2 regions of the Xylanimonas protaetiae genome follow, and region 1 is predicted to be linked to the other one. Evidence: riboswitches for the same ligand, from Rfam matches in the RefSeq annotation. Region 1 holds a riboswitch; the other holds the start of a gene.

The links. A riboswitch is a leader RNA that binds a small molecule or an ion and turns the genes downstream of it on or off. The one in region 1 is predicted to bind thiamine pyrophosphate.
Region 2: linked by a shared signal. The riboswitch ahead of thiM (hydroxyethylthiazole kinase) and the one ahead of ET471_RS06275 (thiamine ABC transporter substrate-binding protein) in region 1 are both predicted to bind thiamine pyrophosphate.

Annotation. Positions count from the first base shown of each region.
Region 1 is NZ_CP035493.1:1,376,223-1,391,038, reverse strand. Features, by position in the region: gene ET471_RS06280 (ABC transporter permease) at 1-1,593, opposite strand, end outside; gene ET471_RS06275 (thiamine ABC transporter substrate-binding protein) at 1,632-2,714, opposite strand; TPP riboswitch at 2,785-2,889, opposite strand; gene ET471_RS06270 (DUF4235 domain-containing protein) at 3,066-3,311, shown strand; rRNA gene rrf (5S ribosomal RNA) at 3,393-3,509, opposite strand; rRNA gene ET471_RS06260 (23S ribosomal RNA) at 3,625-6,742, opposite strand; rRNA gene ET471_RS06255 (16S ribosomal RNA) at 7,241-8,755, opposite strand; gene ET471_RS06250 (threonine/serine exporter family protein) at 9,290-10,591, opposite strand; tRNA gene ET471_RS06245 (tRNA-Ser) at 10,689-10,773, opposite strand; gene ET471_RS06240 (GTP-binding protein) at 10,877-11,470, opposite strand; gene ET471_RS06235 (DUF742 domain-containing protein) at 11,760-12,182, opposite strand; gene ET471_RS06230 (roadblock/LC7 domain-containing protein) at 12,194-12,646, opposite strand; gene ET471_RS06225 (HAMP domain-containing sensor histidine kinase) at 12,682-14,816, opposite strand, start outside.
Region 2 is NZ_CP035493.1:2,471,352-2,486,167, forward strand. Features, by position in the region: gene ET471_RS11415 (hypothetical protein) at 1-396, opposite strand, end outside; gene dxr (1-deoxy-D-xylulose-5-phosphate reductoisomerase) at 517-1,680, shown strand; gene thiD (bifunctional hydroxymethylpyrimidine kinase/phosphomethylpyrimidine kinase) at 1,711-2,775, opposite strand; gene thiE (thiamine phosphate synthase) at 2,772-3,488, opposite strand; gene thiM (hydroxyethylthiazole kinase) at 3,485-4,321, opposite strand; TPP riboswitch at 4,310-4,410, opposite strand; gene ET471_RS11440 (purine-cytosine permease family protein) at 4,568-6,001, shown strand; gene ET471_RS11445 (M50 family metallopeptidase) at 6,011-7,309, shown strand; gene ispG (flavodoxin-dependent (E)-4-hydroxy-3-methylbut-2-enyl-diphosphate synthase) at 7,394-8,542, shown strand; gene ET471_RS11455 (GNAT family N-acetyltransferase) at 8,566-9,495, shown strand; gene ET471_RS11460 (DUF4914 family protein) at 9,643-11,553, shown strand; gene ET471_RS11465 (Fpg/Nei family DNA glycosylase) at 11,554-12,450, opposite strand; partial or broken gene ET471_RS11470 (proline--tRNA ligase) at 12,655-14,483, shown strand; gene ET471_RS11475 (DUF4439 domain-containing protein) at 14,553-14,816, opposite strand, start outside.

The sequences.
Region 1 (14,816 bases):
GTTCTCCGCCCCGGGCCGGCCGATGAGCCGGAAGATGACGACGGGCAGCGTCGCGGAGTCGGGCCGGGCGAGGAACGCCGTCGCGCCGAACTCGCCCAGGGACACCGCGAACGCGAACCCGATCGCGAGCCCGAGCGACCGCAGCGCGATCGGCAGGTCGACGTCGCGCAGCACGCGTCCGGGCGCGGCGCCCAGCACGGACGCCGCCTGCCGCAGGCGCGGGTCGATCGCGCGCAGCACGGGCAGGACCGTGCGCACCACGAGGGGCACGGCGACGACGGCCTGCGCGATGGGTACGAGCAGCCCGGACGTGCGCAGGTCGACGTCGAGCCCGAGCGGCCGGTCGAGCGTGATGAGGAACCCGAACCCGACGGTCACCGCGCTCACCCCGAGTGGCAGCATGACGACGGCGTCGAGCAGCCCGACGGCCCTCCGCGCGACGCGGGCGCGCGGCCGACGCGACACCACCAGCGCGACGAGCCCCCCGACGACGACCGCGATGACCGTCGCGACGAGGGCCGTGCGCACCGAGTTCGCGAGCGCCTCCCACACCGTCACGGCGAGCGCGTTGCGCCCGCCCGTGGTGCCGAGGGCCCGGTAGTTCGCGAGCCCCCAGGCGCCGTCGGGCCCCCGGAACGAGCGCCCCACGAGCCCGGCGAGCGGCAGTACGACGAGCCCGCCGACGACGACCGACGTCGCCACCGCGGCGGCGACGTCGGGCACGCTGCGCACGCTCCACCGGTGCGCGGCGACGTCCTCGTGCTCGAGGTGCAGCGCGCGCTCGCGGCGCGCGCGGGCGCGCCCGGCGACCCACAGGGCGAGGGTGACCACCAGGAGCTGGAGGATGGAGAGCACCGCGGCGGTGCGCAGGTCGAGGAACTGCGTGGTGCGCCGGTAGATCTCCGTCTCGACGGTCCCGTACCCGAGCCCGCCGAGCACCAGCACGACGCCGAACGCCGTCGCGCAGAACAGGAACACGACGGCCGCGGCGGAGGCTAGGGCCGGGCTCAGCGCGGGCAGCGTCACGGTGCGGAACGCCCGCGCGGGCGACGCCCCGAGCGCCCGCGCGGCCTGCTCGGCACGCGGGTCGAGCCGCTCCCAGAGCCCGCCCACGGTCCGCACGACGACGGACACGTTGAAGAACACGAGCGCGACGACGACGGCCACGAAGGTGCCGTCCAGGTGCGCCCAGCCGAGCAGCCCGCCGGTCTGGAACAGCGCCCGGAACGCGACGCCGACGACGACGGTCGGCAGCACGAACGGCACCGTCACCAGGCCGCGCAGCAGCCCGCGCCCCGGGAACCGCGTCCGGTACAGCAGGTACGCCACGGGCAGCCCGAGCAGCACGGACGCCGCGGACCCGGCGGTCGCCTGCGCGAGCGTCGTCCCGACGAGCCGCCACGTGCGCGGGTTGCCCAGCACGTCGCGCAGCCCGCCGAGGTCCACGCCACCGCCCTCGGCGAGGAACCCGCGCGCGACCAGCGTGACCGCGGGCCAGGCGAAGAACACGCCGAGGAAGGCGAGGGGCAGCAGCACGGCCACTCCCCACCACACGGCTGAGGGTGCCGAGACGGCGGCCCGGGCGCGGGTCATCCCGGCCATTGCAGCACCCCCAGCCGCGTCGTGTGCGGTCAGCCGCCGACGGCGGCGGTCCACTGGTCGAGCCAGGCGTCGCGGTTCGCGGCGATGTCCGCGGGGTCGACCTCGAACGGGGCGTCCGAGAGCGGCGCGAACTGCGTCCACTCGGCCGGAAGCTCGACCGAGGAGTCGGCCGGGTACATGTACATCTGACCGGGGATGTCGGCCTGGAACGGCTGCGAGACCAGGAAGTCGAGCAGCGCGCGGGCCCCCTCGGGGTTCTGGGCGCCGGCGAGGACTCCCGCGAACTCCACCTGCCGGAAGCACGTGCCGAGCAGGGCACGCGTCGTGGTGGCCGTGCCGTCGTCGGTCACGGTGAACGCCGGCGACGTCGAGTAGCTCACGACGATCGGTCGCGTGCCACCCTCGCCCGCGCCGGAGAACTCCGTGTAGTACCCGTCCTCCCACGAGTCGGCGACCTTGAGGCCGTTGGCCTTGAGCGCCTCCCAGTAGCCGGTCCAGCCCTGGCCGCCGAACCCGTCGTCGCCGAACGCGCCGATGGTGGCCAGCATGAACGCCATGCCCGGCGACGACGACGCGGGGTTCAGCGCGACCATGAGGTCCTTGAACTCGGGCTTGGCGAGGTCCTCGAGCGTCTCGGGCTCGGCGAGCCCCCGCTCCTGGAACCACGCGACGTCGGTGTTGACGCAGACGTCGCCCAGGTCGATCGGGATCAGCGCCCCGTCGCCGAGGACGAGCGGCGTGGCCGACTCGGCCAGCCCGGCCGGGACGTGGGGCTCGAGCGCGCCGGCGTCGATGACGCGCGACGCGAACGTGTTGTCGATGCCGAAGACGAGGTCGCCCACGGGCGAGCCCTGGGTCAGCACCACCTGGTTGGCCAGGGTGCCGGCGTCGCCCATGGCGACCTGCTTGACCGTGAACCCGCTCTCCTGCTCGAACTTCGCGATGACGTCGTCCGAGACCGCCCACGAGTCGTGCGTGACGAGCGTGACGGTGTCGCCGCCGCTCGGGCTCGCACCGCCGCTCGGCGTACCGCTCGAGCACGCGGCCAGGGCGGGCAGCAGCCCGACGGCGACGACGGCCGCGGCGCGGGCGCGCAGTGACTTGGCTGTCATGGTGATCCTCCTCAGGGTCGAGAAGGGGGCCCGTGCACCGTCGTCGCGTGAGCGCGCTGACAGCGCACAGGGATCGAGAAGCCCGACTTCCTCCACCGGTGCTAGCCGGATCAGGTTCGAGGGTCTGCGGTGGTCCGCACTCTCAGCGCCCGGTGGCGCTCCCCTGTCGTTCCCCACCAGCGTAACGCCCCAGGTCCGGACCGCTCGACCGTGTCTCGCGGATGACCGGTCCGGGGGCCCGCCCCCGGGCGCCCGCCTCCGGCCTGGGGATACCGTGGACCAGCGACGACGACCACCGTTCGGCGCAGAGCCGGGAGGACGCACGTGACCACGAGGGACGAACCCTTGACCGTGAAGATCGGCACGGCGGTGCTGACGCTGGCGGCGGGCTGGCTGGCCCAGAAGGCCGTCGGGATGATCTGGGAGAAGAGCACCGGCCGGTCCGCCCCGAAGGACCTCGACAACGACGAGATCACCATCGTCCAGGCCGTCACGTTCGCCGCGGTGTCCGGCGGCGTCGCCGTCCTCGCCCGCCGGCTCGCGCACCGGGGTGCCGCCCGCGCCGTCGCACGCTTCGCCGCGAAGCCGGCCGCCTGAGCCGTCTCTCGTCCGGGACTCCCGATCCTGGGTGTGCGAAAGACCCCGCACCGGTGGGTGCGGGGTCTTTCGTTGAAGGGTGTCCGGCGGCGTCCTACTCTCCCACCCCGTCTCCAGGGCAGTACCATCGGCGCTGTAGGGCTGAGCTTCCGGGTTCGGAATGGGACCGGGCGTTTCCCCTACGCTATGACCGCCGTAACAGTATCGAGTTGTCGGGTGCCCCCGTGTTCCCGCCCTGGTCGGGGGCGGGGGTGGGGGTGGTTGCCCGTTTCTCGGGAACCGCACAGTGGACGCGTAGCAAGTGTAAGTGTGTGTGTTGAAGTTGTTGGCTGATTAGTACCGGTCAGCTGCGGCAGTCGTTGGTCCTGCCTTCCACATCCGGCCTATCTACCCAGTGGTCTCGCTGGGTGCCTTCAGAACTTGCGTTCATGGAAACCTCATCTTGAAGCAGGCTTCCCGCTTAGATGCTTTCAGCGGTTATCCTTCCCGAACGTAGCTAACCAGCGGTGCACTTGGCAGTACAACTGGCACACCAGAGGTTCGTCCGTCCCGGTCCTCTCGTACTAGGGACAGCCCTTCTCAAGTTTCCTGCGCGCGCAGCGGATAGGGACCGAACTGTCTCACGACGTTCTAAACCCAGCTCGCGTACCGCTTTAATGGGCGAACAGCCCAACCCTTGGGACCTACTCCAGCCCCAGGATGCGACGAGCCGACATCGAGGTGCCAAACCATGCCGTCGATATGGACTCTTGGGCAAGATCAGCCTGTTATCCCCGGGGTACCTTTTATCCGTTGAGCGACGGCGCTTCCACAAGCCACCGCCGGATCACTAGTCCCGACTTTCGTCCCTGCTCGACCTGTCGGTCTCACAGTCAAGCTCCCTTGTGCACTTGCACTCGACACCTGATTGCCAACCAGGCTGAGGGAACCTTTGGGCGCCTCCGTTACATTTTGGGAGGCAACCGCCCCAGTTAAACTACCCACCAGGCACTGTCCCTGATCCGGATGACGGACCGAGGTTAGATATCCGTTGCAGTCAGAGTGGTATTTCAACGTTGACTCCCCCGAGCTGGCGCCCGGGGTTCATAGTCTCCCACCTATCCTACACAAACTGCACCGAACACCAATACCAAGCTATAGTAAAGGTCCCGGGGTCTTTCCGTCCTGCTGCGCGTAACGAGCATCTTTACTCGTAGTGCAATTTCGCCGAGCTCGCGGTTGAGACAGCGGAGAAGTCGTTACGCCATTCGTGCAGGTCGGAACTTACCCGACAAGGAATTTCGCTACCTTAGGATGGTTATAGTTACCACCGCCGTTTACTGGGGCTTAAATTCTGGGCTTCACCAAAGGTTGACCCGTCCTCTTAACCTTCCAGCACCGGGCAGGCGTCAGTCCGTATACATCGTCTTGCGACTTCGCACGGACCTGTGTTTTTAGTAAACAGTCGCTTCTCCCTGGTCTCTGCGGCCCTCCCCGCGTCCCCACGCTAGGTGGTTGACGGTTCAGGCCCCCCTTCTCCCGAAGTTACGGGGGCATTTTGCCGAGTTCCTTAACCACGATTCGCTCGATCGCCTTGGTATTCTCTACCTGACCACCTGAGTCGGTTTGGGGTACGGGCGGCTAGAACCTCGCGTCGAGGCTTTTCTTGGCAGCAGAGGATCACCCGTTTCCCGCATACGCGGTCACTATCAGCTCTCACCCTGTGTGACACCCGGATTTGCCTAGGTGTCGGGCTACGGCCTTGGACGTGGACTACCATCGCCACGCCGGGCTACCTTCCTGCGTCACCCCTGTTAATACGCTTACCTACTGCCAGGTCGGGTCACGCGCCGCCGGCGCCGGTGTGGTCCGAAGACCACGATGGCGCCCTTGGGGCGTTTAGCATTCCTGGGTTCGGTATGGGCGGTTCTTCGCCGGTAGGAGAATATCAACTCCTTGTCCATCGACTACGCCTGTCGGCCTCGCCTTAGGTCCCGACTTACCCAGGGCGGATTAACCTGGCCCTGGAACCCTTGGTCATTCGGCGGACGGGTTTCTCACCCGTCATTCGCTACTCATGCCTGCATTCTCACTCGTGTAGTCTCCACCACTGGGTCACCCCGCGGCTTCACTGTCCACACGACGCTCCCCTACCCAGCACAGCCCCTGAACCAACGAATCAAGTTCGCGGCTTGGGTGTCGCTGCGCTGCCACGGCTTCGGCGGTGTGCTTGAGCCCCGCTACATTGTCGGCGCGGAATCACTTGACCAGTGAGCTATTACGCACTCTTTCAAGGGTGGCTGCTTCTAAGCCAACCTCCTGGTTGTCTGTGCAACTCCACATCCTTTCCCACTGAGCACACGCTTAGGGGCCTTAGCCGGTGATCTGGGCTGTTTCCCTCTCGACTACGGAGCTTATCCCCCGCAGTCTCACTGCCTCGCTTAAACTTACCGGCATTCGGAGTTTGGCTGACGTCAGTAACCTGGTAGGGCCCATCGGCCATCCAGTAGCTCTACCTCCGGCAAGAAACACGAGACGCTGCACCTAAATGCATTTCGGGGAGAACCAGCTATCACGAAGTTTGATTGGCCTTTCACCCCTAACCACAGGTCATCCCCCAGGTTTTCAACCCTGGTGGGTTCGGCCCTCCACACTGTCTTACCAGTGCTTCAGCCTGCCCATGGCTAGATCACTTCGCTTCGGGTCTAGACCCGGCGACTATCACGCCCTGTTCGGACTCGCTTTCGCTACGGCTACCCCGCACGGGTTAACCTCGCCACCGAGCACTAACTCGCAGGCTCATTCTTCAAAAGGCACGCCGTCACCCCAGCTAGGGAGGCTCCGACGGATTGTAGGCACACGGTTTCAGGTACTATTTCACTCCCCTCCCGGGGTACTTTTCACCTTTCCCTCACGGTACTAGTCCGCTATCGGTCACTAGGTAGTATTTAGGCTTAGCAAGTGGTCTTGCCAGATTCACACGAGATTTCTCGGGCCCCGTGCTACTTGGGATCCCCTCCACCAGGCCGCATCATTTCGTCTACGGGACTAGCACCCTCTACGGTCCGCCTCTCAATGCGGTTCGACTATGACGCGGCTTTCTCACTGGTTGGGAGACTGTCAGATCTCCCCAGAAGGTCCCACAACCCCGCACACGCAACGCCTGACAGCTTTAACACGTGTACGGTTTGGCCTCATCCGCTTTCGCTCGCCACTACTCACGGAATATCTCTTCCTGCCGGTACTGAGATGTTTCACTTCCCGGCGTTCCCTCCACACACCCTATATATTCAGGTGCGGGTACCTGCACATGACTGCAGGTGGGTTCCCCCATTCGGACATCCTCGGATCACAGCTCGTTTGCCAACTCCCCGAGGCTTATCGCAGGCTACGACGTCCTTCTTCGGCTCCTAGTGCCAAGGCATCCACCCTGTGCCCTTAAAAACTTCAACAAAAGCGTTGAGTCGTTAAGTACTCTTTGCGTTTCACACTACAGAGACATTCAGGAACACCCTCCCACAAGGAGAAGGTGCTTGAACATCTTGGATGCTCGCGTCCACTGTGCAGTTCTCAAGCAACGGACAGACCCACCGACCAGACCCGCCAACCCCAACCCCCACCCCGAGAAGAACTCTCGAGACGTGGTGGAGCGGTCCGGGCCATCTGGTGACCTGTACCAAGACTCCCGACCAGACCCACCCCTGACAGGGGCACGTCCCGCGGCCGGTTGCCTCAGGACCCAACAGTGCGTCCACGACCACCACCCGAACCCGTCACCCCGCGTTCCCACCCCCCAAGAGAGGCGTACTAGCAAGCTCACGACCGAGCAGCAGTCTTCTAGTCAATGTTCCACCCAGAGCACCACCACCAGCACGTTCGGCCGGCGCGTGGTCCACCATGAACACCCACCCCAGGCAAGCCTGCACGGCGGATGTTGGTGAGCTCCTTAGAAAGGAGGTGATCCAGCCGCACCTTCCGGTACGGCTACCTTGTTACGACTTAGTCCCAATCGCCAGTCCCACCTTCGACCACTCCCCCTCTTACGAGTTGGGCCATGGGCTTCGGGTGTTACCAACTTTCGTGACTTGACGGGCGGTGTGTACAAGGCCCGGGAACGTATTCACCGCAGCGTTGCTGATCTGCGATTACTAGCGACTCCGACTTCATGGGGTCGAGTTGCAGACCCCAATCCGAACTGAGACCGGCTTTTTGGGATTCGCTCCACCTTACGGTATCGCAGCCCTCTGTACCGGCCATTGTAGCATGCGTGAAGCCCAAGACATAAGGGGCATGATGATTTGACGTCATCCCCACCTTCCTCCGAGTTGACCCCGGCAGTCTCCCATGAGTCCCCGGCATAACCCGCTGGCAACATGGGACGAGGGTTGCGCTCGTTGCGGGACTTAACCCAACATCTCACGACACGAGCTGACGACAACCATGCACCACCTGTGAACCGACCTTACGGGAGCACATCTCTGCACTTTTCCGGTTCATGTCAAGCCTTGGTAAGGTTCTTCGCGTTGCATCGAATTAATCCGCATGCTCCGCCGCTTGTGCGGGCCCCCGTCAATTCCTTTGAGTTTTAGCCTTGCGGCCGTACTCCCCAGGCGGGGCACTTAATGCGTTAGCTGCGGCACGGAACCCGTGGAATGGGTCCCACACCTAGTGCCCAACGTTTACGGCATGGACTACCAGGGTATCTAATCCTGTTCGCTCCCCATGCTTTCGCTCCTCAGCGTCAGTAGCTGCCCAGAGACCTGCCTTCGCCATCGGTGTTCCTCCTGATATCTGCGCATTCCACCGCTACACCAGGAATTCCAGTCTCCCCTACAGCACTCTAGCCTGCCCGTACCCGATGCAAGCCCGAGGTTGAGCCTCGGGATTTCACACCAGACGCGACAGACCGCCTACGAGCTCTTTACGCCCAATAATTCCGGACAACGCTTGCGCCCTACGTATTACCGCGGCTGCTGGCACGTAGTTAGCCGGCGCTTCTTCTGCAGGTACCGTCACTTACGCTTCTTCCCTGCTGAAAGAGGTTTACAACCCGAAGGCCGTCATCCCTCACGCGGCGTCGCTGCATCAGGCTTTCGCCCATTGTGCAATATTCCCCACTGCTGCCTCCCGTAGGAGTCTGGGCCGTGTCTCAGTCCCAGTGTGGCCGGTCGCCCTCTCAGGCCGGCTACCCGTCGACGCCTTGGTAGGCCATTACCCCACCAACAAGCTGATAGGCCGCGAGCCCATCCCCCACCGAAAAACTTTCCAACCCCACCCATGCAGGCAGAGCTCATATCCGGTATTAGACCCCGTTTCCAAGGCTTATCCCGAAGTGGAGGGCAGGTTGCTCACGTGTTACTCACCCGTTCGCCACTGATCCACCCCGAAGGGCTTCACCGTTCGACTTGCATGTGTTAAGCACGCCGCCAGCGTTCGTCCTGAGCCAGGATCAAACTCTCCGTAAAAGAATATCGCCACCCCGGACAAAACCCAGGATAACAACCATACGGTGCTTGAAAACTGGCCAGACGAGCTGAACTGCTCATCTGTCCAAAGGAATCCTCCCGAACCACCACAACGGTGACCCGACGAGGGTTATATTTGGCATTGACTATCAAACGCACTGTTGAGTTCTCAAACAACCGACGCACACCATCCGAAACCGAACCACTCTTCGCAGCCGGCCCCGTCCGGGGCAACCCTTCAACCTTACCCGATCCGCTTCTCCGAGTCAAACTCGCTCGCCGTGAGGCGAGAAGTTCGATCCGGGCGCACCGGTCCTGACCGGAGACGCAGAACGTCCCCGAGAAGAAGGAGTCAGGATCTCGCCCCGGGACCGGCCACTCGCTCTTCGCGGTGTCCGTTCCTCCCTGCCGGGCGAACGTTGAGAACATTAGTCAGACGGTTGGCCGAACGTCAAAACGGCGAGCGGCGACCTGCGTCACACCGCGCCCCAGGTCGTCGTCACCAGCGGCGGAAAGGGGCCGTGACCAGCGGAGTCACAGCGCGCGACGCGCCTCGAACGTCCATTCACGGTCGGTCAGCATGCGCGACACGGCCAGTCCGATGGCCAGCGCGCACACCACGAGGCCGGCGTCGACCATGAAGCCGAGCGCCCGCGTCGTGTCTCCGCCGTTGAGCTCGAAGACGCCACGCATCGCCGCGACGCCCGGGACCATGATCACGACGGCGGGCACGGAGACGGTCAGGCGCGGGACGCGCAGCGGCGTCGCGATCCACCGGGCGAGCAGGCCCACGAGGAGCGCGGCCGCCGCGGCGGCCGCCTGCGGGGCCAGGTGGACCTCCTGCACGAGGAAGAGCCGCAGGACGTTGGCGACCATGCCGATGAGCGCGGCGCCGAGCGCCATGTGCCACGGGCTGTTGAACATCAGGGCGAACCCCAGCACGCCGACGAAGCTCGCCACCGTCAGCAGCGACCAGCGCAGCACCGGGTCGATCGCCAGCGCGACGGGGGGTGTCGGTTCGAGGCCGACCGTCGCCGACACCGCCCACAGGGCCAGCGCCGCGGAGAACAGGATCATCAGGGCATACGCCAGCCGTGAGATGCCGGCGGAGAAGTCGAGCCGGGCCAGGTCGAGCGCCCCCGTCACGAGCGGGAAGCCCGGGACCAGGAAGAGCACGGCCGAGACGTAGCCCGCGAGGTGCCGGCCCGGGGTCGCGATGGTGCTGCCGAGCGCCCAGATGAGGCCCAGGTAGGTCAGGCACGCGAGCGCGCCCGCGAGCATCGTCACCCCGAACGGGTTGATGCCCCGGTGGATGAGGCTGCGCCGCACGTACTGACCCAGGGTCGCCGCGACCAGTACGCCCGCGCACTCGAGCGGGCCGCCGTTGTTGAGGAAGGCGAACGCGCCACAGGCCGCTCCGGCCGACAGGGCGTTGGCCCACGACGGGTACAGCGGCGGCTTCGCGGCGATCCGGTCGAGCTCCCGCTCGATCGTGGCGACGTTCTCGCGCTCGGGCAGGTCGCCGATGTAGTTCTCCAGCTCGGCGAGCCGGTCGGCGTTGATGCCGACCGTGCGGACCTCCGAGACCTCCGTGCGGAAGATCTGGTCGCGCACCGACGTCGTCGTGATCTCGGTGAGGGCGACGGACGCCTTGACGTCGTCGAGACCCAGGGCGCGGCCGACCCGCTCCATGTGGGACTTGACCCGGTAGCTGCCGTGACCCGACGCGAGGGCCAGGCGGCCGGCGCGCTGCACGGTGCCCGAGTGCCGGATGAGCTCGACGGGCTCGAGCCCTGCCTCGCCGGCCGCGTCGTGCTGAGGGTTCTGGGTGGTCACGGGGCCATGATCCTCCGTGCGCACGCGGCTCTGCAGCGTGAGGCGTGCGTCGAACGCGGGCCCGCCCACCGGTGATCCGGCGGGCGGGCCACGCACGCGGAGGGCGCGGGATTCGAACCCGCGGTGCATTGCTGCACAACGGTTTTCAAGACCGTCACCTTCGGCCGCTCGGTCAGCCCTCCTCGCCGTCGGCCCAGGGCCACGGCGCGGGCCAGTCTAGTGGCGAGACGGCGACGGGCCCGCAGCCAGACCGGCTGCGGGCCCGCCCCGCGGTGCGCGGGACGCTCAGACGGCGGAGCCCGAGCGGAGCTGACGCATCGCGAGCTGCACGAGCGAGATGAGCGTCTGCTTGGTGGCCGCGCGCGAGCGCGCGTCCGTGTAGAGCATCGGCACGTGCGCCGGGATCTGGAGCGCCTCGCGCACGTCCTCCAGGCGGTGCTTCGCGACGCCGTCGAAGCAGTTGACCCCCACGACGAACGGGATGTTGCGGGACTCGAAGTAGTCGATCGCCGGGAAGCACTGCTCGAGCCGGTCCGTGTCGACCAGGACGACGGCGCCGATCGCGCCACGCACCAGGTCGTCCCACATGAACAGGAAGCGGTCCTGGCCGGGCGTGCCGAACAGGTACAGCCACAGGTTGCCCGGCAGGGAGACGCGGCCGAAGTCCATGGCGACGGTCGTCGTGACCTTGCGGTCCGTGACGCCGCCGGCGTCGTCGACACCCACCGAGTGCTCCGTCATCGCGGCCTCGGTGTTCAGGGGCTCGACGTCGGAGATGGAGCCGATGAACGTCGTCTTGCCGACGGCGAAGCCACCCGCGACCACGATCTTGACGACCGTCGGGGCCGTGCGCGGCGCGGCCGGGGCCGCGGGCTCCACGGCGACCGGGCGGGCCTGGGCCTGCGGGAGCGGCGCGGTGCCGGTGCCGACGGCGGGCTGCTGCGGCGGTGCCGAGACGGTCGCGACGGGCGCCGCCGCCGGGGCAGCCGGGCGGGCCGGCGCGGCCGACGTCGTCGGGGCGAACGTGGCGGCGGGAGCGGCGCCCCCGAGGACGCTCGTGCGCGCGGGGTTCGCGGGCGGGGCCGCGGGCGCCGGGCTCGGCGTCGCACCCCCGCTGACGGGGGCCCAGGCGGGTGCGATGCTGCCGCTCGCCTGGCCGTTCACGCGGTCAGAGGGCGGAAATGCCATTGAGAACACTCTCCAAGACGCTGAGGGACAGGCCCGAGTGGGTGCTGCCGTGCCCGGTGTGCACGTTCACCGGGGTCGAGGTGTGCACCGTGAGGTGACCCGCTTCCTGCAGGTCGGCCACGAGGATGCGGACGACGCCCAACGGGAGGCGCAGCAGGGCCGAGAGCTCGGCGATCGAGACGTACGTGTGCGCGGCGTGCTGGAGGATCGCGCGCTTCTCCGGCGTCAGGCCGTAGCCCGAGACGGCGCCCGGCAGGACCTCGACGAGCGCCTCGAGGGGCAGGTCGGACAGCGCCGACTGCACGCGCCCGCCGGTGACGGCGTACGGGCGGACCGTGGCCGCCTCGTAGGCGTCGGCCGAGTGGGAACCGAGGTAGCCGGACCCCTGAGGACCGTAGGGCATCGTCGTCTACCTCATCCCACCGAGGCCGTGCGCTGGGCACCCTCGACCGGGAGGTTGCCGCGCATCTCCGAGATCAGCTGCGGCGTGAGCGTCTGCTCCGTCCGCGCGACGAGCAGCGCCATCTCGTAGCCGATGAGGCCGATGTCGCACGACGCCTCGGCCACGACGGCCAGGACCGAGCCGTTCGAGACGTTCATCAGGAACAGGAAGCCGTTGTCCATCTCGACGACGGCCTGCCGCACGTTGCCGCCGTGGAGCTGGCGGGACGCACCGCGGGTCAGGCTCGACATGCCCGAGACGATCGCCGCGAGCTGGTCGCCGCTGACGCGGTCGAGCTGGTCGGACATCGCCATGAGCAGGCCGTCGGCCGACACCACCAAGGTGTGGCGGCTCCCGGGCACGGTGCGCACGAAGTTGTCGAGAAGCCACCCGAAGTTGGTCGCTTCAGTGCTGAGGGTCACGATTCCTCCTGGTCAGGGCGCCGGACGGTCGCCATCATTCACGGTGCCGGGGCCCACGTCGAGGGCCCTTCGCCCTCGGTCGCGGACCGGCCACGGGTAGTCGCGGACTGGAACGCCGACAGCCGCGAGCGAAGCTGCTCGGGGTCCCGCTCGATGCGGGCGGTGAAACGGTCGGTCGCCGGGTTGACGGTCGGGCGCGACGTGCGACGGACCAGGCCTGAGGTGTCGGCGGCGGGAGCAGCCGAGACCGGGCGGTAGGTGTCGTCGTTCTGGGTCACGGACTTCTCCTCGAAGACCCCGCGCCGCAGCAGGGACGACATCTCCTCGTAGAGGACGGCCGAGGCCATCCACTCCGAGCGTGCCTCCACGGTGTCGGGGATGGCGTACGGGTCCAGCGGGTCGGTCAGGGCGTCCGCCGACGACGAGCGCAGCGGCAGCGCGGAGCCGCCGTGCGAGCTGCTGGCCGTCGTCCCGCCGGACCACGCGTCGCGCACGACCGGCTCGTCGGCCATCGTGGGCGCCGCGACCGGCGTCGGGGCGTCGTACGGGGCTTCCGGCCGGACGTCCTGGGCGGCGAACGGGCGCAGCGGCGCCGGGGCGGAGGCCGGGGCTGCGGGCTGCGCCGCGAACGGCAGCGGGGCGGGGGCCGGGGCCGTGACGGGCGGGAACGCGCCGCGGTCGAAGGCCGGGAGCGGCGCGACGGGCGCGGGCGCGACGAAGGCCGCGGCGGCAGGCCCGTCGGCGGCCTGGAGCGGGATGGCCGACGTGGCCGTCTCGTCCTGGGGGCGGCGGCCGAAGAGCCCGCGCCGGCGGTCGGGGAGGGCGTGCTGCTCGCGCACCGTCTGCTCGCGCACCGTACGGCGGGTCGGGAGGTCGGCCATGAGCGCCTCGAACGCCGGGGCAGCCTCCGCCGCGACGGGCGCGGGAACCGGAGCCGGCGCCGCGAGGACGGGCGTCACCGGGGTGAACGGGGCCGGGGCGAGCGGGGCCGGGGTGAACGGGGCCGGGGCGAGCGGGGCCGGGGCGAGCGGGGCGGGCGCCGCGTCCACCGCGAACGGTGCCGGGACCGTGGCCGGGTCCTCGGCGCTCGCCTCGAGGTGGAGCGTGCCCGTCACGGTGTCGTCGAGCTCGCCCAGCGAGCGGAAGCTCGCGAACAGCGCGGAGCGCTGCTCGACGGCGAGCACGGGCGTGCTGGGCAGCTCGGGCTCGGGCGCCGCCACGGCCTCGGCGCGCTGGCGGCTCGGCAGCGCGCGCTCGCTCGCCTCGACGTCGGCCGGCGGGACCCAGGACTCGTTCGACACCCAGGACTCGTTGGAGAGGTCGAGCGGCAGGTCCGGCGTCTCGAGCGGCGGCAGCACGAGCGCGTCGGACGCCGCCTCGGGCTCCGGCCGGGCGGTGCGCCGGCGCGGCATGCCCGTCGCCGTCGTGCCGTCCGTCAGCGCGTCGAGGTCGACGGGCACCGCGAGCGGCGGCTCCGGGGCCAGGGCCTGCGCGGAGGTCAGCGCCTCCTGGGCGACCTGGCCGAAGGCGGCCAGCGGGGCGGCGTCGGCGTAGGCGGGAGCGGGGTCCGCGAAGACCGGGGCCGGGTCGGCGAACAGCGGCGCCGGCGCAGACACCTGGCCGAGGGCCGCCGACTGGCCGAGGCTCGCGGCCTCGCGCTGCGTGCCGGCCTCGAGCGGGTCCGTCGGCTGGGGCAGGGGCACGGCGTCGTCGGGCAGGAACAGGCCGGCCGGGAAGACGACCGTGACCATCGTGCCCGTGCCGTCGGGGCCGCTGCTGAACGCGATGGCCGCGCCGAGGCGGTCAGCGAGGCGGCCGACGACGTAGAGGCCCAGGCGTTGCGCGCCGACGGCGTCCTGCGCGGAGCGGGACGCGACCTTCGTGTTCGCGTCCGCGATCTCCTCGGGCGTCATGCCCAGGCCGTGGTCGCGGACCGTGACGACGACGCCGCGGTAGTCGTGGGCCGTGGCGACCTCGACCGGGGTGTGCGGCTCGGAGAACATCGTCGCGTTCTCGAGCAGCTCCGCCAGGAGGTGGGCGGCGTTGAGGGCGTTGTGGCCCAGCATGAGCGGGTCGACCTGGAGGTCGAGGCGCACGCGGTCGTACAGCTCGATCTCGGAGGACGCCGTACGGATCACGTCGGACACCGGCATCGGCTGGCGCACGCGGCGGC
Region 2 (14,816 bases), 1.1 Mb from region 1:
GCCGACGGGCAGGTCCGTCGCGAAGTGCCGGGTGGTGGACCAGTAGTCGTCGCCGATGTTCCACGGGCCGACGTCCCACACGGGTGCGTACTCGCACCGGCCCGTCGAGGGTGCGCACACGCGCACCGAGTACGCGCCCGTCCCGTCCGCCGAGAGCGCGCTCGTGGAGGGCAGGGCGACGAAGTGGTCGTTCTCCGTGATGACGTGCCCGTTCGCCGTCGTCCGGCCGACCAGGCCTTCGCGCGTGGCGAAGATCGTGTGCGTGCTGCCGTCGCTCGCGTCGGCAGCGGCAGGGGAGGCGAACGCCACGGTGGCGCCCGCCGTCAGCAGCATGACGACGCCGGTCAGGATCCGGCGCCGAGGCCCTCTCAGGGACCGCAACTCGCAAGTGACCATGACAGGAACGTAATTACGGCCACGCAAGGCCGCGACCTGGGGAGTTATCGGCGCGGGCCGTTGTCAAGCACCGACACGCACGAAATCGTCACGTTCCCGGCGCCTGGAAAGATGGCTGCCATGCGCTCCGTCACCCTCCTCGGCTCCACCGGTTCCATCGGCACGCAGGCCATCGACGTCGTCCGCCGCCACCGCGACCGCTTCCGCGTCGAGGCCCTCAGCGCCGGCGGGGGAGACGTCGCCCTGCTCGCCGCGCAGGCCGCCGAGCTCGGCGTGCGCGCCGTCGGCGTCGCCGACCCCGCCCGGACCGACGCGCTGCGCGCGGCGCTCGCCGCCGCGGGCTCCCGGGCCGAGGTGCTCGCCGGACCCGACGCCGCGACGCAGCTCGCCGGGCGCGGCGCCGACGTCGTCCTCAACGGCATCACCGGGTCCGTAGGGCTGCGGCCCACGCTCGCGGCGCTCGCGGCGGGGTCGACGCTCGCGCTCGCCAACAAGGAGTCGCTCGTCGTCGGCGGGGCGCTCGTCAAGGCGGCGCAGCGCCGTCCGGACCAGATCGTGCCGGTCGACTCCGAGCACAGCGCCATCGCGCAGTCGCTGCGCTCGGGCACGCACGCCGAGGTGCGACGGCTGGTCCTCACGGCGAGCGGCGGCCCGTTCCGCGGTCGGTCGCGCGACGACATCAAGGCGGTCACGCCCGACCAGGCGCTCGCGCACCCCACGTGGAGCATGGGCCCGGTCGTCACGGTCAACTCGGCGAGCCTCATGAACAAGGGCCTCGAGCTCATCGAGGCCCACCTGCTCTTCGACGTCCCGGTCGAGCGGATCACGGTCGTCGTGCACCCGCAGTCGGTCGTGCACTCGATGGTGGAGTTCGTCGACGGGTCCACCATCGCGCAGGCGAGCCCGCCCGACATGCGCCTGCCGATCGCGCTCGGCCTGTCCTGGCCCGACCGCCTCGATCCCGTCTCCGCGCCGTGCGACTGGACGCAGGCGACCGCCTGGACGTTCGAGCCGCTCGACGAGACGACGTTCCCGGCCGTCGGCCTGGCCCGGGCGGCCGCCGCCGCGTCCGCGACGCACCCCGCCGTCTACAACGCCGCCAACGAGCAGGGCGTCGCGGCGTTCCTCGCGGGCCGGATCGGGTTCCTGGACATCGTCGACACGGTCGAGCGGGTGCTCGGCGAGCACGACGGCGTCGCGGCCGCCGCCGTCATCCTCGCCGACGTCGAGGGCGCCGAGGCGTGGGCGCGCGCCCGGGCGGACGAGCTGCTCGCGCGGCGCTGAGACCGAGCATCCCCTGAGGGGCGCCTCGGCTCAGCGCGCCGCCCAGCCGTGGTCGACGGGGCCGTGCCCCGACCAGGCGCCCGGCGCGCCCGGCACGCCCAGCAGCCCGGTGCCGCCGACGTGCAGCGACCGGCCGGCGGCCAGCGCGCCCGTCAGGTAGTCCTTGGCCGCCCGGACCGCCGCAGGCCACCCGCCGGCGCCCGGGCGCAGCACCGCGCACGCCGAGCTGAGCGTGCACCCGGTCCCGTGCGTGTTGCGGGTCGCGACGTGCGGGCCGGCGAGCGCGACGACGACGCCGCCCGGCCCGGCCAGGTGGTCGACGGCGAGGCGGGCGGCGGCCGCGTGGTCGCCGGTGCCGCGGGAGGCAGCCTCGCCGGGCGCCTCGGGCGCCTCGGGCGCCTCGGGCGCCTCGGGCGCCTCGGGCGCCCCGGTGGCCGGCAGGTGCCCGCCCTTGACCAGCGCCCACCGGCCGCCCGCGGGCGCGGGTGCACCCTGCGCGGCCGCGAGCGCGAGGATCGCGCGGGCCTGGTCGGCCGCCTCGGCCGCGTCGCGGGCCTCGTCGGCGCCCAGCAGGACGGCGGCCTCGGCGAGGTTGGGCGTGACGAGGTCGGCCAGCGGCAGCAGCCGCTCGCGCAGCACGGCCTCGGCCTCACGGGCGAGCAGCCGGTCGCCCGACGTCGCGACCATGACGGGGTCCAGCACCACGACGGGCGCCGCCACCCCGGCCCGGGCGGCCATGGCGCGCAGCCCCTCGATCGCGTCGGCGACCGCCCCGGCGACGGCGGCGTCGCTCGTCATGCCGATCTTCACGGCGTCGACCGCGACGTCGGCCAGCAGCGTCTCGAGCTGGGCCGTGACCATGTCGGCCGGCACGGGGTGGACGCGCGTGACGCCGACGGTCGACTGGGCCGTCAGGCCCGTGAGCACCGCGCAGCCGTAGCCGCCGAGCGCCGCGAACGTCTTGAGGTCCGCCTGGATCCCGGCGCCGCCCGAGGGGTCGGAGCCGGCGACGGTCAGGGCGACGACGGGGTGCCCGGCGGGGCGCCGGCCATTCGCCCCGTCCGCCGCGGTGCCGCCCGCGGCGGGCCGGCTCATCGTGCCCGCCACGCGTGCGCGAGCGCGGCCGTCGCCGCGCGCGGGTCGGGCGTGCCGCACACCGCCGAGACGACCGCGGACCCCACGGCGCCCGCCGCGCGCAGCGCGGGCACGTCGACGGCCCGCAGGCCGCCGATGGCGACGCAGGGCGGCGCGCCCGCCGCGCGGGCGGCCGCGGCGACGGCGGCGAGCCCGTCGAGCCCGATCGCCGGGCGGGCGTCCGCCTTCGACGTCGTCGCGTGCACGGGCCCGACGCCCAGCAGGTCGAGGGTGCCGGCCGGGAGCGCGGCCGCGGCGACGGCCTCGGCGGGCGTCGTGACGCTCAGGCCCAGGTGCCGGCCGGGCCCGAGCAGCCGGCGGGCCGCCACGGGGTCGAGGTCGTGCTGGCCGACGTGCGCGCCGTCGGCGCCGATCGCGAGCGCGACGTCGACCCGGTCGTCGACGACGAGCGGCACGCCGGCCGGGCGCAGCACCGCGAGCAGTGCCTCGCCCAGCGCCGCGAGCTCGCGCGTGCTCGCGCCCGGGTCGCGCAGCTGCACGGCGGTGACGCCGCCCGCGAGGGCGGCACGCACCGTGTCGAGGACGCCCGCAGGACCGCCGCACCGCACGGTGTCGGTCACGAGGTAGACGGCCGGGTCGAACGCGCCGCGCACGCCCGGTCCCGCGGGCGAGGCGCCCGGTCTCACGGCCGCCGCGGCCAGGTCCGCGCTCATGCCGCCGCCCCCACGGGCTCGGCCACGAGCCCGGCGCGCGCGCCGACGACGGCGGGCTCGACGTCGTCGATCCGGTCGAGCAGCGCGACGGCGAACGACCCGGTCGTGGGTGCCGTCGCGGCCGCGAGCTCGCCCGCGACGCACATCCACGCGGTCGCCGCGGTCGCGGCCAGGAGCCGGTCGTCGGTCACCGCGGCGCACGCCGCGACGAGCGCGCCGAGCGAGCACCCCACGCCCGTCACGCGCGTGAGCAGCGGGTGGCCGGAACGCACGCGCACCACGCGGGCGCCGTCGGTGACGAGGTCCACCGCCCCGCTCACGGCGACGACGGCCCCCGACTCGCGGGCGAGGCGCAGCGCCGTGGCGCGCACGCCGTCGGGCGTGTCCAGCGAGTCGACGCCGCGCCCGCCCTGCCCGCCGGCCAGGGCCGCGACCTCCGACGCGTTGCCCCGCACGATCGTGGGCCCGACGGCGAGCAGCTCGGCCGCCAGGGCCGTGCGCAGGGGCAGCGCCCCGATCGCGACGGGGTCGAGCACCCACGGCGTCCCCGCGTCGACCGCCGCGTGCGCGGCGACGCGCATCGCGTCGGGCTGCTCGCCCTCGACGGTGCCGAGGTTGGTCAGCAGCCCGTCGGCGACGCGCGCGAACCCGCCCGCCTCGACGGGCGTGGCGACCATCGCGGGCGCCGCGCCCGCGGCGAGCAGCACGTTCGCCGTGACGTTCGTGACCACGGTGTTCGTGATGCAGTGGACGAGCGGGCCGGTCGCCCGGACGGCGGTCACCACGCCGGCGACGTCGCCGGGGGTGAGGACGGACGGCATGACGGTGCTCATGAGCGTTCCCTTCGCTAGCACTACCTAGATCAGGTTCGACGGGTGCATCTCAGCCGGACCGTCCAGGTCCGGCGCCCCGCGCCGACGCCCACCCTAACCGCGGCTAGGGTGTGCCTGCGCCCCTGACCAGGGGCCGCGTCCAACGGGAGTCCGGGATCCGCGCAGCGGCCGCCGGGCTGAGAGGGCGGCCGGGTGCCGCCGACCGATCGAACCTGTCCGGCTCACACCGGCGTAGGGAGGACCGTGATGGCGTCTGCCGTCCCCGTTCGCGAACCTGTCCACGGCCCCGGCGAGGCACCACCCGCCGAGGGCTCCGTCGAGGCCCCCGTCACGCTCGACGGACCGCCCGTGCGCGTGCACCGCGGGCGCGACCACCTCGGGCTGTGGGCGAGCCTCGGCGTCAGCCTGCTGGTGCCCGTGGTCGCCGTCTACTTCGTGCCCACGTCGCTCGCCGCGACGTTCGTCGCGATCGGTGTCGGCACCCTGGTCGGGTGCGGGCTGCTCGGGGCGGTCGCGGCGATCGGCGCCCGCACCGGCGAGCCGGCCATGGTCGTCTTCCGCGGCCTGCTCGGCGCCCGCGGGTCGTGGGTGCCCACCGCGCTCAACGTGCTGCAGTGCCTGGGCTGGGCGTGCTTCGAGGTGTGGATCATCGGCCGCGCCGCCTCGGGCGTCTGGCCGCAGGTGCCGCGCTGGGTGTTCGTCGTGGCCGCCGGGGTGGTCGCCACCGCGATGGCGCTGCGGCCCCTCGGGTCGGCGGCGCTGCTGCGGCGCGCCGCGGTCGTCGTCGTCGTCGCGTGCTCGGCGTACTTCCTCGTCGACGCCGCCCGGCGCCCGCTCGGGCCCGTCGGCGCGGGCGGGTGGCGCGGGCTGTGGACCAACGTCGACCTCGTGGCCTCGATGTCGGTGTCCTGGATCCCGCTCGTCGCGGACTACACCCGGCACGCGCGGCGCGGCACCGCGCGGGGCACCGGCGTCGCCGTCGGCGTCGGGTACGGCCTGGCCTCGGCGGCGTTCTTCTGCGTCGGGGCGCTCGGCCTGCTCGCCTACCGCCCGGCCGACGGCGACCTGGTCGCGGCGCTGCTCGCCGTGCCGGCGGGCGCGGTCGCCCTGGCGATCCTCGCCGCCGACGAGGTGGACCAGGCGTTCGCGAACGTCTACTCCACGGCCGTGAGCCTGCAGAACGTCGCACCGCGCGCCGACCGCCGCCTGCTCGCGCTCGGCGTGGGGGCGGTCGCTACCGCGCTGGGCGTCCTGGTCGACGACGGGTACGCGTACGAGGGGTTCCTCCTGCTCATCGGCGCGGTGTTCACGCCGCTCGGGGCGGTGCTCGTCGTCGACCACTGGGTGGTGCGCCGCGGCCGCTACGACCTGCGCGCCGCGGCGCCCGCGCGGCCCTGGCTGTTCGTGCCGTGGGTGGCGGGGTTCGTCGCGTTCGAGCTCGTCACGCCGACGTTCGTCGCGCTGTGGCCGGCGTGGGGCACGGCCTGGGGGCGGGCGCAGGCGGCGCTCGCCATCCCGGCCGACAACGGGTGGTCGGCGGTCGTGGCCGCGCTCGTGGTGGCCGGGGCGCTCACGCTCGCGGTCGCCCCGCTGGACCGCCGCCACGCGGACCGGGCGGCACGCGACGCCCCGCAGGTCGCCACGCCCGCCGCCCAGGAGGCGGTCAGCCCGGGCGCCTAGGCTGGGCGGGTGAGCATCGTCGTCGGGATCCTGGTCGTCGTCATCGGCGTCGCCCTGTCCATCGCCCTGCACGAGGTCGGGCACATGGTGCCCGCCAAGAGGTTCGGCGTGCGCGTCAGCCAGTACATGATCGGGTTCGGCCCGACCCTCTGGTCGCGGACGAAGGGCGAGACGGAGTACGGCCTCAAGGCGTTCCCGCTGGGCGGGTTCGTGCGGATGGTCGGCATGATGCCCCCGGCGCCCGCGGGCGCCCGCCGGACCGGCCGCGGCTTCTTCTCGCAGGTCATCGCGGACACGCGCGACCAGTCGGTCGAGGAGATCCGCCCCGGCGAGGAGCACCGCGCGTTCTACAACCTGTCGACGCCCAAGAAGCTCGTGGTCATGCTCGGCGGCCCGGTGATGAACCTCTTCCTCGCGGTCGTCATGACGGCGTCGTTCTTCGCCATCGGCCTCACGCAGCAGACGACGACGGTCGCGTCGGTGAGCGCGTGCGTCCCGACGGCGACCGGCGCACCCTGCGACGCCGCCGACCCGGCGCCCGCCACGGCCGCGGGCCTCCAGCCGGGCGACCGCGTCGTGTCCTACGACGGCCAGAGCACCACGACGTGGCGCGCCCTGCTCGAGGCGATCGACGGCACGGCGGGCCGTGCGGTGCCCGTCGTCGTCGAGCGCGCCGGGCAGGAGGTCACGCTCACCGTGACGCCCGTGGACGCGGAGCGCGCCGTCGTCGACGCCGCGGGCACCCCGGTCACGGACGCCGACGGGAACGTCCAGACCGTCAGCGGGGCGTTCCTCGGGCTCTCGCCCACGCTGGCGCGCCAGTCGCTGCCGCTGCGGGAGGTCCCCGGCGAGGTGGGCCGCATGTTCACCGGCACCGCCGAGGCCGTCGTCACCTTCCCGGCGAAGGTGTGGCAGGCCGCCCAGTCGACCTTCTCCGACACCCCGCGCAGCGCGGACGGCGTGATGTCCGTGATCGGCGTGGGCCGCACCGCCGCCGACGTCGCGGGCATGGACGCCTCCGTGCTCGACCGGGTCGCGATCATGCTCAGCCTGCTCGCCTCGCTGAACATGGCCCTGTTCGTGTTCAACCTGATCCCGCTGCTGCCGCTCGACGGCGGGCACGTCGTCAACGCCCTCTACGAGGGCGCGAAGCGCCAGGTCGCGCGCTTCCGCGGCGTGCACCCGCTGCCCGGCCCCGCCGACGTCGCACGCATGATGCCGGTGGCCTACGTGATGTTCGTGGTGCTGCTCGGCTCGGGCGTGCTGCTCATGGTGGCCGACGTCGTCGACCCCGTGAAGATCTTCTGACGACGCGGTAACCAGCGCTCGGACGGCGCGGGCGAGCCCCCGCGACAGGGGGATACTGGGCGGGTGACTGCGATCAATCTCGGTATGCCCTCCGCGGCTGCTCCCGGCGCTGCGCCCGTCCTCGCCCCCCGCCGCCCCACGCGCAAGATCAAGGTCGGCAAGGTCGAGGTGGGCGGCGACGCCCCCATCAGCGTCCAGTCCATGACGACGACGCCCACCACGGACGTCAACGCCACGCTCCAGCAGATCGCCGAGCTGACCGCGGCCGGCTGCGACATCGTGCGCGTCGCCGTGCCGAGCGCCGACGACGCCGAGGCGTTGCCGACCATCGCCCGGAAGTCGCAGATCCCCGTCATCGCCGACATCCACTTCCAGCCCAAGTACGTGTTCGCCGCGATCGACGCCGGCTGTGCCGCCGTCCGCGTGAACCCGGGCAACATCCGCAAGTTCGACGACCAGGTCAAGCAGATCGCCCAGGCGGCCAAGGACGCCGGCGTCTCGCTGCGCATCGGCGTCAACGCCGGCTCGCTCGACCCGCGCCTGCTGGCGAAGTACGGCAAGGCCACCCCGGAGGCCCTCGTCGAGTCGGCCGTGTGGGAGGCGTCCCTCTTCGAGGAGCACGACTTCCACGACTTCAAGATCTCGGTCAAGCACAACGACCCGGTGGTCATGGTGCGCGCCTACGAGATGCTCTCCGAGCGCGGCGACTGGCCGCTGCACCTCGGCGTCACCGAGGCGGGCCCGGCCTTCCAGGGCACCATCAAGTCCGCCACGGCGTTCGGCGCGCTGCTCAGCAAGGGCATCGGCGACACCATCCGCGTGTCCCTCTCGGCCCCGCCCGTCGAGGAGGTCAAGGTCGGCAACCAGATCCTCCAGGCCCTCAACCTGCGCCCGCGCAAGCTCGAGATCGTCTCCTGCCCGTCGTGCGGCCGGGCCCAGGTGGACGTGTACACGCTCGCCGAGCGGGTCACCGCCGGGCTCGAGGGCCTCGAGGTGCCGCTGCGCGTCGCCGTCATGGGCTGCGTCGTCAACGGTCCGGGCGAGGCCCGCGAGGCCGACCTCGGCGTCGCCTCCGGCAACGGCAAGGGCCAGATCTTCGTCAAGGGCGAGGTCATCAAGACCGTCCCCGAGTCCGAGATCGTCGAGACGCTCATCGAGGAGGCGCTGCGCATCGCCGAGTCGATGCCGGTGCCCGAGGGCGACGGCCCCGGCCCGCTCGTGACGGTCGGCTGAGACCGGGACACCGCGAGGTCGACGTGGACCGGGTCGTCGCTGACACCGCCACCGCCGGACCGGCGGTCGTGCGGCTCGCGCGCGTGCTCGGCGCCGCCGACCTGCCCGCGGCGCTCGCCGTCTGCGCGCAGGACCCCGTCGCCGCCGTGCTCGCGTCGTCGCGCCTGGAGATCGCGGCCGTGGCCGGTCTGGCCGCCGCGGGCGGCCAGGTGTGGGGGTGGCCCGCCGTCGGGCCGCTGCAGGCGGTCTGCTGGGCGGGCGCCAACCTCGTCCCCGTCGTCCCCGCGTCCCTCGGGGACGACGCCGCGGAGGCCGTCGAGGCGTTCGCGCGCACGGCCCGCGGCCAGGGCCGCCGGTCGTCGTCGATCGTGGGGGAGTCGGGGGCGGCGCTCGCGCTGTGGGCCAGCCTCGAGCGGCACTGGCCGCGCGCCCGGGAGATCCGCGCGCACCAGCCGTCGCTCGCCATCGCGCGCGACCCCGACGTCGAGCCCGACCCGCGCGTGCGCCTCTCGCGGCCCGAGGAGCTGAACATCGTGCTGCCCGCGTGCGTCGCGATGTTCACCGAGGAGGTCGGCTACTCGCCCGTCGCCGGGGGAGGCACCGCCTACCGGGAGCGCGTGCGCTCGCTCGTGGCCGAGGGCCGCTCGTACGTGCGGCTCGCCGCCGGGACGCCCGGCGACCCGTACCGGCGGGTCTCCCCGCTCGTCGAGTTCAAGGCCGAGCTCGGCGCGGTCGCGCAGGGCGTCGCGCAGGTGCAGGGCGTGTGGGTGGACCCCGCCGTGCGCGGCACGGGGCTGTCGGAGGGCGGGATGGCTGCCGTCGTCGCCGACGCCCGGCGCCGGGTGGCGCCCGTGGTGTCGCTGTACGTCAACGGGTTCAACGTGCGGGCGCTGCGCGCGTACCGGCGCGTGGGGTTCGAACAGGTCGGGACCTTCGCCACTGTCCTGTTCTGACCTCGCCGTGCTGTCGTGAGGTATGACCTCCACTGCCGCCTGGGTCGGTGACCGATCGGAGCGCGACACCGTCGCCCGTGCACCCGGCGAGGCAGTGTTGCATCGGGCAATGGACGACGTGCTCCGGAAGCTCACGCTCCCCCGTACCTGGCCGCATGCCTCGAGGCGGCCCGCAGCATCACGATCCCGGCCAGCCGGGCCGAGCTCTACGAGCTCTCCCTGGGCGGCGCCGGCGCCGACACCTTCGACATCGGCTTCGACGTGCCGGGCCGCGGCTTCGTCAAGGAGGGCGACGTCGTCCGCTGCCGCAACGGCATCTCGGTCAACTACGTCGAGGACTACATCCGGCGTCGCGACCCCGACTGCATGCGCATCGGCGACGACCTCCCCTCGGACAAGCCGCGTTTCGCCGCCGACTACGGGCCCTTCGCCCCGGTCAAGGCGGCCACGCTCGCATGGCTCGCGGAGCAGGACCTCATCGTCGTCCCGTTCAAGGCCGGCGGCCCCCGCCTCGGCAGCCCGTCCCTGGCCGTCATCCCGAAGAACTGCGGGTTCTTCGGCACGGCGCTGGTGGACCTCCAGGGCTTCTTCACGTTCGACGAGCTGGGCCCGTTCGCCCCGCGCTCGATCCTCTACCTGGCCCCGCCGTTCCGGCACACGCACTTCGACGGCAAGCAGGTGGTGGTCCACGACCGCACCGAGACCCTGCACGAGATCTGGGCCTACAACCTGTACCCGGGGCCGAGCGCCAAGAAGGGCGTCTTCTCCGCGTTGCTCGACATCGGCACGCAGGAGGGCTGGATCACCGCGCACGCCTCGGCCGTCCGCGTGACGACGCCGTACGAGAACGAGACCGTCGTGATGCACGAGGGCGCCTCGGGCGGCGGCAAGTCCGAGATGTGCCAGGACCTGCGCCGCGAGGAGGACGGCCGCGTCCTGCTCGGCACCAACGTCGTCACCGACGAGCCGTACGCCATCACGCTGTCCGAGGCCTCGCGCCTCGAGCCCGTCACGGACGACATGACGCTGTGCCACCCGTCGCTGCAGCGCCCCACCAGCGGCAAGATGACGATCGCCGACGCCGAGGACGGCTGGTTCGTGCGCGTCGACAACCTCACGAGCTACGGCGAGGACCCGCACCTCGAGCGCGCGATCATCCACCCGGACGAGCCGCTGGTGTTCTTCAACATCGAGGGCAAGGTGGGCGCGACGGCGCTGCCCTGGGAGCACGTCACCGACGACGCCGGCAAGCCCTGCTCGAACCCGCGCGTCATCATCCCGCGCAACCAGATCAAGGGCATCGTCGACGAGCCGGAGGAGGTCGACGTCCGCACGTTCGGCGTGCGCATGCCCGCGTGCACCGCTGCGGCCCCGACCTACGGCGTCATGGGCCTCATGCACGTCATCCCGCCCGCGCTCGCGTGGCTCTGGCGCCTCGTGACCCCGCGCGGCGACAAGAACCCGTCGATCGGCGCGACGGCCGCCGAGGCGGCCGTCATCGCGCACGGCGGCATGGTCGCCGAGGGCGTCGGCTCGTTCTGGCCCTTCTCGACCAACACCAAGGTGGGTGCGGCGAACCTGCTGCTGCGCCAGATCCTCGCCGCGCCGCGCACCCGGTTCGTGCTCACGCCCAACCAGCACATCGGCGCGTACAAGGTGGGCTTCGCCGCCGAGTGGGTCACGCGCGAGTGGCTCGCGCGCCGCGGGCAGGGGCCGCTGCGCCGCGAGCGCCTCACCCCGGCGCGCTGCCCGCTGTTCGGGTACGCGCTCAAGGAGATGAAGCTCGACGGGCAGCAGATCCGCCCGTCGCTGCTCCAGCCCGAGCTCCAGTCCAAGGTGGGCGTCGCGGCGTACGACGCGGGCGCCCGGATCATCACGGAGTTCTTCAAGGCCGAGCTCCAGCAGTTCCTCACCGACGACCTCGACCCGCTGGGCCGGGCGATCATCGAGGTCTGCCTGAAGGACGGCACCCTGGACGACTACCTCGCCCTCACGCCGCTCGAGCCGGAGCCGTACCCCGTCACGGGGGCGGTCCCGATGGTGGTGCCCGCGCGCTGACTACTTGAGCAGGCGCGACATCCGCCGGTCGGCCAGGGGCTTGCCCTCGGTCTGGCACGTGGCGCAGTACTGCAGCGACCGGTCCGCGAACGAGACCTCGCGGACCGTGTCGCCGCAGACGGGGCACGCCTGCCCGGTGCGCCCGTGCACGCGCATGCCCGCGCGCTTGGCGTCCTTGAGCTCCTTGGCGGGCTTGCCCTCGGCCGCGGCGACGGCGTCGGTCAGCGTGGCGATGACGGCCGCGTAGAGGCGCTCGACGTCGTCGGCCGTGAAGCTCTTCGTGAGCTTGAAGGGCGACATGCGCGCGACGTGGAGGATCTCGTCGGAGTAGGCGTTGCCGATGCCCGCGACGGCGTACTGGTCGCGCAGCAGGCCCTTGACCTGCTGGTTCTTGGCGTGCAGGAGCCCGGAGAGCGTCTCGGCCGTGAACGCGGGGTCGAGTGGCTCGGGGCCGAGGCTCGCGACCTGCGGGACGTCCTGCGGGTCGCGCACCACGTGCACGGCGAGCCGCTTCTGCGTGCCCGCCTCGGTCAGGTCGAAGCCGGTGTCGTCGTCGAACCGCACCCGCAGCGCGATCACGGCCCCGCGCGCCGACCCGCCCAGGCGCGGGCGCACCGTCGTCGCGGGGACCTGGTCGTACCAGCGCAGCCAGCCGCCGCGGGAGAGGTGGACGAGCAGGTGCGGGTCGGCGTCGTCGTCGAACGTGAACGTCTCCATGTCCAGCCACTTGCCGTGCCGCGCCCACCCGCGCACGGTCGCGCCCACGAGGGCGGCCAGGGGAGGGTCGAACGTCTTGAGCGCGGCGATGTTCCCGACGTCGGCCGCCACGACGGTCCGCCCACGCGTCCGCTCGCGAAGAAACCGGACGAGCCCTTCGACCTCGGGCAGCTCAGGCATGCCCCCCATCCTCCCCGACCCCACCGCCCACCGCCCGCCGCCCGCCGCCCGCCGCCCGGCGTCGGGCCGCGCTCTGGTCGTCGGTTCGGGGTCTGATCGTCGAGTCCAACCGACGATCAGACCGCGAACCGACGATCAGCCCGTGTGCCTGTGCGTGGGAGCGTGACGTCGGTTCGGGCGGCGTCGTCCCGGTAGCCTGGGCGCATGTCTGCCCTGGCCCGTCATCGCAAGTCCAGCGATCTGCTCCGGTTGTCCTCCCTCTTCGTCCGCACGCTGCGCGAGGACCCGGCCGACGCCGAGGTCGCGTCGCACAAGCTGCTGGTCCGCGCCGGCTACATCCGCCGCGCCGCCCCGGGCATCTACACGTGGCTGCCGCTGGGCCTGCGCGTGCTCGCCAAGGTCGAGGCGATCGTGCGCGAGGAGATGGACGCCATCGGAGCCCAGGAGGTCCACTTCCCGGCGCTGCTGCCGCGCGAGCCCTACGAGGCCACCGGTCGCTGGGAGGAGTACGGGCCCAACCTGTTCCGCCTCCAGGACCGGAAGAAGGCCGACTACCTCCTCGCGCCGACGCACGAGGAGATGTTCACGCTGCTGGTCAAGGACCTGTACTCGTCATACAAGGACCTGCCGCTGACGCTCTACCAGATCCAGACGAAGTACCGCGACGAGGCCCGCCCCCGCGCCGGCCTGATCCGCGGCCGCGAGTTCGTCATGAAGGACTCGTACTCGTTCGACCACACCGACGCGGGGCTCGACGCCGCGTACCTCGCGCACCGCGGCGCGTACGAGCGCATCTTCCAGCGCCTCGGCCTGGAGTACGTCATCGTCTCGGCGATGTCGGGCGCCATGGGCGGCTCGCGCTCGGAGGAGTTCCTGTCGCCGAGCCCCATCGGCGAGGACACCTTCGTGCGCTCGGCCGGCGGCTACGCGGCCAACGTCGAGGCCGTCGTGACGCCCGTCCCGGAGGCGGTCCCGTACGACGACGCCCCCGCCGCGCACGTGGAGGACACCCCCGACACCCCCACGATCGACACGCTCGTGGCGCTCGCGAACGCGAAGCACCCGCGCCCCGACCGCGAGTGGACCGCCGCCGACACCCTGAAGAACGTGGTGCTCGCGGTGACGCAGCCCGACGGGACGCGCGGCCTGCTCGTCGTCGGCGTGCCCGGCGACCGGGAGGTCGACGTCAAGCGCCTCGAGGCGGCGCTCTCGCCCGCCGAGGCCGAGCCCGCCGGCGACGCCGACTTCGCGAAGCACCCCGCGCTGGTCAAGGGCTACATCGGCCCGGCCGTGCTGGGTCCGCAGGGCCCGCAGGTCACGGCGGAGGACGGCACGACGACGTCGGCCGTGCCCTACCTGCTCGACCCGCGCGTCGTGCCCGGCACCCGCTGGATCACGGGCGCGAACGAGGCCGGCCGCCACGTCTTCGACATCGTCGCCGGCCGCGACTTCACCGCCGACGGCACTATCGAGGCCGCCGAGGTGCGCGAGGGCGACCTCGCCCCGACGGCTCGGGCCCGCTCGAGCTCGCGCGCGGCATCGAGATGGGGCACATCTTCCAGCTCGGCCGCAAGTACGCCGAGGCGCTTGGCCTCAAGGTGCTCGACGAGAACGGCAAGGCCGTCACCGTCACCATGGGCTCCTACGGCATCGGCGTCACGCGCGCCCTGGCCGCGCTCGCGGAGGCCAACCACGACGAGAAGGGCCTCGCCTGGCCCGCGCACGTCGCCCCGGCGCACGTCCACGTCGTCGCCACCGGCAAGGGCACCGAGGTGTTCGACGCCGCGGCCGCCATCGCCGCGGGGCTGGCGGACAACGGTGTCGAGGTGATCTACGACGACCGGCCCAAGGTCTCCCCGGGCGTGAAGTTCGCCGACGCCGAGCTGCTCGGCGTGCCGCTGCTCCTCGTCGTCGGGCGCGGCCTGGCCGACGGCGTCGTCGAGGTGCGCCCGCGCGCGGGCGAGGCCCAGCAGCTGCCGGTCGCGGATGCGGTCGCGACGGTCACGGCCCAGGTCGAGGCGCTGCTCGCCTGACCGTCCGGACAGAGCTCTGGGCAGAGCGCGAGGGCGGCTCCGACCATGGTCGGAGCCGCCCTCGGCGCGTCAGGGCAGCTGCTCCGGCAGCCCCGGGAAGGCGAGCGGGGGAGCGCCCCACGCGTCGAGCGTGAGCGCCGACTCGACGAGCAGGTCCACGAGCAGCCCGCGCGTCATGGGCGCGGTCGTGCCGACGAGCGTCGCGAAGCTCGTGCCGAGCCCTGTCTCGAGCGTGCGCACGAGCGTCGGGTCGTCGTCGGCGCGCGGGATCGCGTACGCCACGCGGCGCGGGTCCTGCGCGGTGTCCGCGATCGACCCCAGCTCGGCCCACGC